2 regions of the Shewanella sp. SM74 genome follow, and region 1 is predicted to be linked to the other one. Evidence: riboswitches for the same ligand, from Rfam matches in the RefSeq annotation. Region 1 holds a riboswitch; the other holds the start of a gene.

What was found. A riboswitch is a leader RNA that binds a small molecule or an ion and turns the genes downstream of it on or off. The one in region 1 is predicted to bind cobalamin.
Region 2: another riboswitch for cobalamin. It lies ahead of L5M49_RS13765 (TonB-dependent receptor); the one in region 1 lies ahead of L5M49_RS12445 (ABC transporter ATP-binding protein).

The regions. Positions count from the first base shown of each region.
Region 1 is NZ_JAKKRZ010000010.1:139,355-145,444, reverse strand. Features, by position in the region: gene L5M49_RS12450 (FecCD family ABC transporter permease) at 1-695, opposite strand, end outside; gene L5M49_RS12445 (ABC transporter ATP-binding protein) at 692-1,567, opposite strand; cobalamin riboswitch at 1,667-1,843, opposite strand; gene L5M49_RS12440 (histidine phosphatase family protein) at 2,065-2,790, opposite strand; gene metH (methionine synthase) at 3,053-6,090, shown strand, end outside.
Region 2 is NZ_JAKKRZ010000012.1:88,738-94,827, forward strand. Features, by position in the region: gene metE (5-methyltetrahydropteroyltriglutamate--homocysteine S-methyltransferase) at 1-423, opposite strand, end outside; gene L5M49_RS13755 (LysR family transcriptional regulator) at 624-1,529, shown strand; gene L5M49_RS13760 (HDOD domain-containing protein) at 1,608-2,336, opposite strand; gene L5M49_RS13765 (TonB-dependent receptor) at 2,616-4,577, opposite strand; cobalamin riboswitch at 4,686-4,920, opposite strand; gene L5M49_RS13770 (hypothetical protein) at 5,055-6,090, opposite strand, start outside.

The DNA.
Region 1 (6,090 bases):
AAACTGCCTAAACTCCAAAACAGCACAGAGGCTGTCGCCTGCGGACTGGCGAAATACAGCAGCAGACTCGTTAATGCGCCGAACATAAAGGAGGTCGCCACACCAGAGAGCAGCATGCGCTCCACTTGGCTATTGAGCCCAAGCCCAGACAAGGCAAGCACTATCAACACCGACAAACTCGCACCAATAAAAGCGCCCAAGGGCAAGCTAAACCAAAGTAATCCAGACAAGGCACCCGAACCGCTAAAAAGCCCAGAATGTGCCGCCATGCCCGCATTATCAAAAAATCCAGAGCCAGTGAATAAGGTCAACATCACCACAGCGCCAAAGGACGCGCCAGAGCTAATGCCAAACAAATAGGGATCGGCGAGCGGATTGCGAGTCACGGTTTGCAACACACTGCCCGCCAGTGACAAACCCGCACCCGCCACAAAAGCCAGTAAAATGCGCGGTAGCCTGAGCTCCATCACAATGCGTTCTGTCATACCATTGGCTTGAGTGAGGTTCGTCGCTTTATTGATAAATACTTGAATAACATCCATAAAACTGATGTTAGCCGCACCAAAACTCGTTGCGGCAATAGGCGTTATCAAAGTGATGATACCTAATACGAGCAGCATCAGTTGTTGTCTCGTCAACGGTGTCACGATACGCCCCAAATATGAGATGAAATATTGTTTACTCCCCAGAGTCATCCACCCTCGCCTCGCTCGTTCAGGCCATAATCTACATGGTGGTAACCATAAAAATAGCTGATTAAGGGCTTTTTATGTTGTGGATGGGGCGATACCTGAGCACACACACCAAACACATCGCCAATTCGCGCCTCGGTTAATACTTCGGTTGGCGTCCCCATAGCGCTGACTTCCCCGTTATGGATCAACAACAAACTGTCGCACAGGGCACTGGCTAAATTAAGATCATGAATTGAGGCAATCACGCTAATCCCAAGACTACGCACCAATTCGAGGATTTGAATTTGATAGCGCACATCGAGGTGGTTCGTTGGCTCATCGAGGATTAAAAGCTGCGGCTGCTGCACTATGGCGCGGGCAATTAAGGCGCGTTGCTTTTCACCGCCGGATAAGTGCTCATATTGTTGGTGCATCTTATGGCTCAAGCCAACTTTCTCTAAAGCCTTTGCAATACGCTCAATATCACAGCTCGAATTGGTATCGAACATGCCCTTGTGGGGCGTTAAGCCCATGCTGACTAATTGCTCTGTGGTGAGGTCAAAATAGTGCGGTGTATCCTGCTGCACTACGGCGACGCGACAGGCAAACGCCTTGGGCGACAAGCGCTCAATATCTTGATCAAAAAGGGTAATTTTGCCCTGAGTCGGGCGAACAAACCGATACAAACAGCGCAGCAAGCTAGACTTGCCCGCACCGTTAGGGCCAATCAGCCCCAGCATCTGCCCCGTTGGCAGCGTAAAGTTAATACCGGAAAGTATGGTTTTGCCATCGATACACCAGCTCAAATGACTCACATTGAGCGCGACTGACGGGCTCGATGATGGGTTAGTGTCATTCACGGGGCTGTTAGTTTGGATTGCGGAAAGTTTCACCTAAGCGGCGCTCCTATCGAGTCCAAACCTGTATAAAAAAAGGTTGTGCACATTGTCATCTGCTCCCTCGAGTCACCCGCTCGAGAACTAAGGCTGCACGCAGCGATAACAGAAATAGGCAGGTCTCCTGACTCGTAGGGAATAAGATTCGAGATCTTTTTCACTACTCACAGTTGCGGGCACAGTTCGGGCTGACTAACAAGCAGCTCCCCGATTCCCTATTATGTTTGGGTTGATATGCTCTTTGTTAACAACGCCACTGTGAATTAAAACAACGGAGCGATTCGAACAAAGAGAGTCTATTCCCAACACCTATTTCTGCGACGTTATCACTCATTGCGCATGTAATACGCTATCTTGTTCAAACGTCAGGGAAAAGCATTATCCTACATCTATCCCATTAGGCAATGCTGTTTAAATCAGAATATTTTCATGTCAGCTTATTCTCGCCAAACAATCACGCCTACACCATAGCGCCTAGGTCGTGAAATAAGGCCTCAACACCTGCGCCCACTCGGCCAATCTAAACGCCAATAGCAGGCACCCTGTTCATCTTGCAGCACATTAATGCTCACCACGGCCGCCACGGGTAAATCGAGTTGACTATAAAACCCCACCGCCCGTTCAACCCCTAAGGCACGCGCCATTAAGTGACGGATCACCCCGCCGTGGGTCACGACCCACACTTGAGTGGCAGGCATATTATCAGCGGTTTCATTAATGGCACTGTTTTCATTACCCATTTTATGTGAGTCAAGGGTCAATCGTTCAAACTCGGCGGCGAGTATCTGGTCAATCGTCCCATTCACCCGCGACTCAAAACTTGCCATAGTTTCACCATTGGGCGGCGGATTTTGCCAAGGGTTTTGCCAATACGCCGCTAAGCGTTCGCCCTCTTGTTGATACAGTTCATCGAGCCGACAACCGTCCCAATCACCAAAATCAATTTCCTGTAAACCCGACAAACACTGTGCCTGCAATGGCCTTGACTCAGATATCCGTGCCGCCGTCGAGTGCAGCTCGGCGGCAAAAGCGTGGGCAAAATCGGCGCAGCGGCGTGAAGTCGAGCTGTAAATCGCACTGCACACGCTGGCCTGTGACTCAACTGCTGCCGACATTTGTTGCCAACCCTTTTTGCTTAAAGGCACATCCACACGACCCCGCAAGATCGCGCCGCCTTCACACTCACCGTGGCGTAACAATAACAATCGAACTTGTTTCATATATGCCTTTTTAGTTAGGGACTAGATGCTAGGAACTCAAGCCGAGGGCCTAAATTCTAGATTCTCGCTCCGAATGCCTTTGACTTTCATCTTGCCCTGACAATCATAAGTCGCGTATTATGGACGTCTATACGTTTAAATGTCCAAAACAAATTTTTAAGAACAAGTATTCAAAAAATGTCGGCTGACGACAATAAAATGCACTTAGCATAACAATGGCCGATTTTTGGACTTAACTTAGCTGTATTTAAGGTAACTATTTATGACGATACCCTCTACCAAAGCCGGCCAGATATTGGCAGACATTCGCAAACAGCTTGCAGAGCGCATTCTGATCTTAGACGGTGCCATGGGCACTATGATCCAAGGCTACAAGCTGGAAGAAGAGGACTATCGCGGCGAACGCTTTAAAGATTGGCATACGGATGTCAAAGGTAACAACGACCTCTTGGTCTTGTCACAGCCTCACATCATCAAACAAATTCACACCGACTACTTAAATGCCGGTGCCCACATCATTGAAACCAACACCTTTAACGCCACCACCATCGCCATGGCCGACTACGACATGCAGTCGCTGTCCGCCGAAATTAACTTAGTCGGCGCGCGCCTCGCCCGTGAAGCCTGTGATGAAGCCTTTGCTGCCACAGGCATTCCACGCTATGTCGCCGGTGTGTTAGGCCCCACTAACCGTACGTGTTCGATTAGCCCTGATGTGAACGACCCAGGCTACCGCAACGTCAGCTTCGATGAGTTAGTGACTGCTTACAAAGAATCCACTAAGGCACTGATTGAGGGCGGCGCGGATATCATTATGGTCGAGACTATATTCGATACCTTAAACGCCAAAGCCGCGCTGTTTGCGATTGAATCCGTATTCGATGACTTATTCGGTCAGCATTCTAAAGACAGATTGCCGATCATGATTTCGGGCACCATTACCGATGCCTCTGGTCGCACACTGACTGGCCAAACGACCGAAGCCTTTTACAATTCCCTTCGCCATATCAAGCCCTTATCTATCGGTCTTAACTGTGCACTTGGGCCAAAAGAATTGCGCCCGTACGTCGAAGAATTATCCCGTATAGCCGAATGTTATGTGTCGGCGCATCCGAATGCAGGCCTGCCGAACGAGTTTGGCGGTTACGATGAAACCCCAGAAGATATGGCGAATGTGATCGAAGATTGGGCGCGCGAAGGCATGCTCAATATTATCGGTGGTTGTTGTGGTAGTACGCCTGAACATATCCGCGTGATCCGCGAAGCGGTGAGCCGTCACGATCCACGTATTTTGCCAGACATTCCGGTAGCTTGCCGCTTGGCAGGTTTGGAACCACTGACTATCGACGCCCAATCCCTGTTCGTTAACGTGGGTGAGCGCACCAACGTCACAGGTTCGGCCAAGTTTTTAAAGCTGATCAAAGAAGGCAAGTTTGAGCAGGCGCTCGATGTCGCCCGCGAGCAGGTCGAAAGCGGCGCGCAAATCATCGACATCAACATGGACGAAGGCATGCTCGATGGCGCCGAGATCATGCACAAGTTTTTAAACTTGATTGCCTCTGAGCCCGACATCAGTCGCGTACCTATTATGATCGACTCCTCTAAGTGGGAAGTGATCGAAGCTGGCCTCAAATGTATTCAAGGCAAGGGCATAGTTAACTCTATTTCCCTCAAAGAAGGCGAAGCCAAGTTTATCGAGCAAGCCACCTTAGTGAAACGCTACGGCGCGGCGGCCATTATCATGGCATTCGACGAGCAAGGTCAGGCCGACACTAAAGCGCGTAAAATCGAAATCTGTACCCGCGCCTATCGCGTACTGGTCGATAAGGTCGGCTTTCCGCCCGAAGACATCATCTTCGACCCGAACATTTTTGCCATCGCCACGGGTATCGATGAACACGACAACTATGCCGTCGATTTTATTGATGCCATTAAGGCGATTAAAGCCACCCTGCCCCACGCGATGATTTCGGGCGGCGTGTCGAACGTGTCGTTCTCGTTCCGCGGTAACAACCCCGTGCGCGAAGCGATTCACGCGGTATTCCTGTACCACGCCATCAAAGTCGGCATGGACATGGGCATTGTCAACGCGGGTCAATTAGCCATTTACGACGATATCGATCCTGAGCTTAAAGTGCGGGTCGAAAACGTGGTGCTTAACTTGCCCTGCCCAGTTGAAGGCTCGAGCAATACCGAGCAGTTACTTGAAATCGCAGAGAAATTCCGCGGTGATGGCGCGCAGGTGGGTAAGAAAGAAGATTTAGAATGGCGCAGCTGGCCGGTGAGCCAACGCTTATCCCATGCGCTAGTCAAAGGCATTACCGAATTTATCGATGAAGATACCGAAGCCGCTCGCCAAGAAGCGAAACGTCCGCTGGATGTGATTGAAGGCGCCTTGATGGATGGCATGAACGTGGTCGGCGATTTATTCGGCTCGGGCAAGATGTTCCTGCCGCAGGTGGTGAAATCGGCGCGGGTGATGAAAAAAGCCGTGGCTTACTTAAACCCCTATATCGAGCTGGAAAAGGTCGAAGGCCAATCTAACGGCAAGATTTTGATGGTGACGGTAAAAGGCGACGTGCACGATATTGGCAAAAATATTGTCGGCGTGGTGCTCGCCTGTAACGGTTTTGAGGTATTCGATTTAGGCGTGATGGTGTCGGTGGAGCGAATTCTCGACGCCGTGAAAGAACACAATATCGATATCATCGGCATGTCGGGCCTCATCACTCCGAGTCTGGACGAGATGGTGCATAACGTGAAAACCTTTCACCGCGAAGGCTTAACCATTCCAGCAATTATCGGCGGCGCGACTTGCTCTAAAATCCACACAGCGGTAAAGATTGCGCCCCATTATCCCCATGGCGCCATTTATATCGCCGATGCGTCCCGCGCCGTGCCTATGGTGAGTAAGCTCATCAACAACGAGACACGCCAAGCGACCATAGACGAAACCTATGCTGAATACGACGACATGCGTACTAAGCGTCTATCCCAAGCCAAGCGCAAAGAGATAGTGTCACTCGAAGCGGCCCGTGAAAACCGCTGCCAACACGATTGGGCCAACTACACCCCGTTCACGCCAAACGTGCTCGGTCGCCAAGTGTTTGATAATTATCCATTAGAAGACTTAGTCGAGCGTATCGACTGGACACCGTTTTTCCGCTCGTGGGAACTACATGGCCATTACCCTGAAATCCTCAGCGATAAAGTGGTCGGCGTCGAGGCGCAAAAGCTGTTCGCCGATGGTCAGGCCATGCTCAAGCAAATTATCGAAGAAAAGTGGCTCACGGCAAAAGC
Region 2 (6,090 bases), on a different contig from region 1:
AAAAAACTGCTCATAGGCAATCGAAAACTCTTGGTTTTGGCTGAGCTCAGGTACCAGATAGTGATAGTTAGTATTGAAATACTTGGTCATTTCAGAGGCTGGCGCATCTTGGCCCGTTGGCGCTCTGCCGCGGGCAACACGGAATAAAGTATCGAGATCGATTGCCCCTTCACCACGATGACGATCAGGAATGGCATTTAAAGTCGCGCTTAAGGTCAGCACTTGATCATAAAAGGCAAAATCACCTACGGGAACTTGCTCAATGCCAGCAGCAGCTTGCCACTGCCAATGGGTGCGGCGAAGTTCACTCGCCACTTCACGTAATTCCGCCTGAGTGCTCTCACCACGCCAGTATTTTTCTAAGGCAAATTTCAATTCACGACGACGCCCAATACGGGGAAACCCAAGACTATTTAATTGCATACTCTATCTTCCTTTATTTGAGATAAGCCACATTCGGCACTTGCACCCACCAGATTGTTTTCTCTTAGCACTTTTCAGCACTTCAGCCTTGATAAATAACAATGGGCGTCTGGACGTCTAGAAGTTTATTGTGTTAGTCTCTATTCCAGCAACCGAATTGATTTCAAGCACAACATGAGCGAAATTCACTTGGAGTGAACATGATCGAACTAAGACACCTGCGAACCTTAATGGCCCTGAAAGAAAGCGGCAGTTTGGCGGGCGCAGCCAAAAAACGTTTTGTCACTCAATCCGCCCTCTCCCACCAGATTAAGGAGTTGGAGCAAAGGATTAACTCGCCCATTTTTGTGCGTAAGAGTAAGCCACTGTCATTCACCCAAGAAGGTGCACGCCTGCTGCATCTGGCCGAAGAGATTTTGCCTAAGGTGTTAGAAACCGAGACAGATTTGAAGAATGGGCTGGAAACCGAAACTAATCAGTTGCGTGTCGGCATTGAGTGCCATAGCTGTTTTCGCTGGTTAATGCCTGTAATGGAGCAATTTAGGCAAGATCATCCAACTGCCGAGTTAGACTTGTCGAGCCGCCACTTGTTCGACTCGCTCAATGCCTTAGAAATGGGTGAACTGGATATTGTATTAACCTCAGATCCTGTGCCTGGGCATTCACTCGCCTACCAGCATTTATTTGATTTTGAAGTGAAGTTAGTGGTTGCAAAAGATCATCCTCTAGCAAAAGAAGCCTATGTCACCCCTAAGCAATTAGCACACTTGCCTATTATCAGTTATCCAGTGCCATTGACGCGTTTAGACATTTATCGCCACTTTTTAGAACCTGCGGGCATAGAGGCGGGCGAGCAAAAAACCTGTGATTTAACCATGATGTTATTGCAACGCATCGCCTGTAAAGACGGCATAGCCGCACTGCCAAGTTGGTCGATTAATGAAGGACATGGACTGAGTCTCGCTACGGTGAAACTCGGCCAAGAAGGTCTAAAACGACCGCTATTTGGTGCCTATCGCCGCCACAGTGCTAACTCTGCATTGATCCAAAATTGGTTACAACTGGTGGCGAGGGAAGGTTTATCCCGCCAGCAGAAGACGAATTAATGCGGGTGACATAGAGTAAAAAGCCTGCGAATGCAGGCTTTTTATTGAGTCAAATGACTATTTCATAGCATCGACAAATTACAGCGGATTCATCAACAATCCACGCATAGACAAGACACGGCGCAGTATCAACCCTGATGAATTAGGATTACGGGTCTGACGCAAATTATGGGCGATCATAAATTCTTGACGCAGATCCTGATCGAGATCTAACGCCTCGAACGCTTCTATGGTTAAGGTCTGTTGTTGATTATCAATCAATGACTTAATCACACTTAAAGGAAATGACTGTTCGGCATTAGCATTTAAATAGGCAAATGCGGTCAGTGCGATAATTTGGCCGAACACACTGAACAGAGCTAAGGTTTGTACTTCGTCAGCATCAACCTCCACACCTTCCATATCCGCTAAGCTATCTACCGCATCCGTTGCAATATCTTCAGTCAGCTTCCAATAACCTTGGACCAACTTTTTATAGGGCTGTGGCAGTTCATCGAGGCGTTCTTTTAAATAGAACGTAAAGGCGTAGCGATAGATATTAACTTGACCTAAGCGGATCAAAGCTTCTTTCAACGAGCGAGTTTTGTGATTTTCCACTACAGCAGCCTGTGCGGAATTACTGCGCATAAGCATGTGCGCTGCCAATGCGGGATCGCTCGAGATAATGTCAATCACATTACGAATGTCGCCTTCAGCAAGAATCGCTTTTTTGAGTGGAATTAGAATTCCTCGGCGGCCAATCACTTGCTCTTCGTTCGCTATGATAGCTCTAACTTGAGTAAAAACCTGTTGCTCAAGATCAGTCATAAGACACTTTACACCTGTTTATTAACAATAAGATGATTCGGTTACAGCTCACATCATACCTAAAATACTAAGAATTTCAGCCATAAACAGCAGAGTAAAATATAAATTACTCCTATTTAGTAATGACTGCCCGCTAACACTATAGATAACGACAATTAAACCACTCTACTAAAACGATATTCAAGACTATACCTATTTTAAGATTTATTCTTTGAACTCAGCGTAAAAAATAAAAAGCCAGACTGAGTCTGGCTTTGTTATTAAATAGCTCATTAATATTTAGAAGCGGTAGCCCACAGTGAAACGAATATCACGGCCTCGACCAGAATAGTAACTATCCCCCCAATCGCCACCGTAATAACCTGCACTGACATAATCTTTATCGAATACATTATCGATACGCAGACTGGCAAGCCAAGCATCACGATTATAATTCAAGGCTAAATTACCAAGCACGTAACTTGCTAGCTTATCAGCTTGATTAGCGTTATCGCCTTCGATAAAACGATCACCCGTGTAGATAGCTTCGGCAAATACTTGGAAATGCTCAGCAAAATCCATGCTGACATAACCGCGTCCCGTGTGTTTTGCCACCCAAGACAGCTCTTTGCCATCGTTAGCACCATCGGTAAATTCGGCGTCGGTATAGTTATATTCCAGCCCTAACTGCAGCGCTTTAGTGATCTGCCAATCCCAATCGGCACCCGCGCCATAACGACGAGAAGCGTCGGCATTGACGTTTGCACCGTTGAAATTTCCACCTATGGGTTTAACTGCACTCGAGTCATAAACAATTTCATCCTCTAAATCGAGACGATATAGGCTGACTCGTAGGGTTTGACTAGCGACAGCCCAATCCCAACCCGCCTCATAGGAACGGCCTGTTTGCGGCTTTAAGCCAAATACGCCCGGCGATGTATAAGCTTGCTCATCCACTTTAGCAAAACGGAAGTTATCATCAGCGCGCACATAGAGTCTGTGCTCCGCAGTTGGTCGGTAATTTAAACCCAGTTCGAATGCATGGGCATTTTCATCTAAATCCATGCCATTAGGATAGACATTGCCATCGACTAACTCGTCGGTCACACGCGAATAACGACCACCCACAACGTAACTTAAAGTATGGCTTAAAGGCACTGTAGCTTGTAGATAGGCGCTTTGCATTTGCTGCACATTACTGCGCGCCATAGTGTCAAAATCAGCCTTGCCACGGCTGATGTCTAAACCTGTGACTAGGTTTAGCTCGCCTTGACGCGTACTGTAATTCGCTAACGCTTTAGGGCTAAACATTAACAGTGAGCGTGTGTTATGGCTGTTCGCCCCCCAATTAAGAGAAGACACTAAGGTATCGCTGTAATCTAAATCCGCCGCCAGCGCCCAGTTTTGATTAAGCTGATGCTGGTAACCCGTTCGCGCCGCAGTGGTCATCTCGTGGGCATACTCTACCTTATTTGATGAAGCACGGGGATCGTCTTTAAATTGCTTTTCAGTAAGCGAGCCCGGATTTTCACGATCGTTATCGTAGTAGCTGGTTTCAACAAAGAACGAGTCTGTGGCTGTTTTATATTGAATGCGGCCAAGAATAGAGCCGGTTTCGTTGGCATTATGCTGGCGATAGTTGTCACCTTGGTTGTAACTACCGGTGAAAAAGTAACGCCAATCTTTGTTGATCGCGCCAGACACATCACCACGACCTTCATAGGTATCAAAACTGCCGCCGGATAACTGCACGCTGCCGCCAGTATTTTCAGGGGACTTAGTGACAATATTAATCACCCCGCCCACGGCTTGATCGCCATAAAGTACACCTGCACTACCCGATAAAATTTCAATACGATCCACTTGATTAAGCGGAATGGCATTAAGGCTAGGTGCGGCGATATCGATATTATTGAGACGACGACCATCAAGTAAAATCAGCGTGTTATTAACGGCAGTGCTGGCGCTAAAACCGCGCATCGCAAAGCTAGTTCCAATATTGTTATCCGAAATTTGAATACCGCTTTGACCGCGTAAGACGTCGGTCAAATTAGTCGCGCCACTCATTTCAATAGCCGCAGCATCAATCACATTCACATTGGCGGCAATATTTAACGGGGTCTTATCAGAACGGCCGATCACGACAAGATGCTCGTCAACTTTAGCTGTGCTGGTATCGTCAACCGCCATAACGGGCGCGATAATTGAAAAACTGCAAAGGCTGCCGATCAGCAGCGCGATTTTTGTTGGATTTGTTCCCATTTTACCTTTAACTCCTGCAAGGAAAACGGGGCATTGACGCCACGATACCGTTAATTCAGTCGTAAATACTGACGGTGATTATCGCATTTTGAGATCTGCCCACCGAAATCTCAAAAACACCTTTAGGGCCGGTCTCCGGACTTAGGCTATGTTAATCCATTAAAGTTAGATTAACGCGAGACTGACCTTTCACATTCTGACTTTCGGGTTCACTCTTGAACACACCAATCAAACGCGGTCGTCTCTCACCTTTTACCGTTGCGGGGGCAGTGCCAGAATTTCACTGGCTTCCCGATTATCTCACGACGCTATCATCGCAAGCACCACAGAAGGTTGACTCAAAATTAGGTTCAAAGGGCGTACAACCTGTTAACGCCCAACAAGGCTCAGGGCATATCAGACCTGAGCGCGCGCATTATAGACGTCTATACGGATGAAAGTCCATTAATCTCAGATTAGCGAGAAAACTCACATGAGCTAGAAAACGCCATCCCAGTTTTTTGCCGCAGGTTTTGGTCTATCTTTGCTCAAAATCGCCTGACGCTGCTCAGGGGTTTCACATTGGGCAACGGGGGTAAAATCCAGCGGTTTAATCACTAACGAGTCAGCAGGTTGCACTGGCGACTTGTCGAACATGGGCAAATTCATCGACCAAGAGACCAGCTCCCCCTTTTCGCTGATGCCAACATAACCGTCATCTGCGCCATCTAACCAAGTGAGTCGCGGAATACGTGCCATTAACTTTTCCACATTATCACGGTTGGCGCGATAACCAACAGGCACCACTTTGCCATCGGGACGCGTAAACACAAAGGAGGCAGGCCCTCGAGTAATGACGCTGCCTTCCTGCCAATATTTATCAAGAATGTCTTGGGCATAGTGAAACCCAAACATATGAGCGTAATCAGTATCGTCGGCCACAATTTGCGGCACGGCCTTATCCCGCAGTAATAAAAAGCCTGAGCCGATGCTGATAATCTCTTTTACCCCTGTGATATCGGTTTTTTTAATCCAATCGACACCACAGTTAATCCCATCGCCCCAAAAATGCGCATCCCCCGTAGGACTTAAAATCGCAAAGGCACAATTGTTTGCCGTCATACTCGCCACATCCTTTAAAGCACTGCGGATCGAGTAAGCATCACTGCGCCAACCCCAACTCACCACAGTGCCGTCCTTTTTCAAGGCGGCATAGGTGTGTTGAAAATATTCGATCTTCGCTACATCCGTAAGCTGCGGGAGTAACTTTTTCATATTGGTCGACTCTTCAACCTGCCCCCAAATCACAGCACTGCCCTCTTTTTTGAGGGCGACAAAACTGCGTCCTCTGGCAAAGATATCGACAACATCAACTAATTGATCCTGCACATGTAAGCTATTGCCGCCGTAGGGGCCATAACCCCAAGTATGCACCTTGCCATTGGCATCAAGGGCGGCAATGGCCTCTTGATTGGCGAACAACTTGGTAATATTGGTCATGCGGTTTTGCAGGGCTTTGTCGAGGCTATATTTC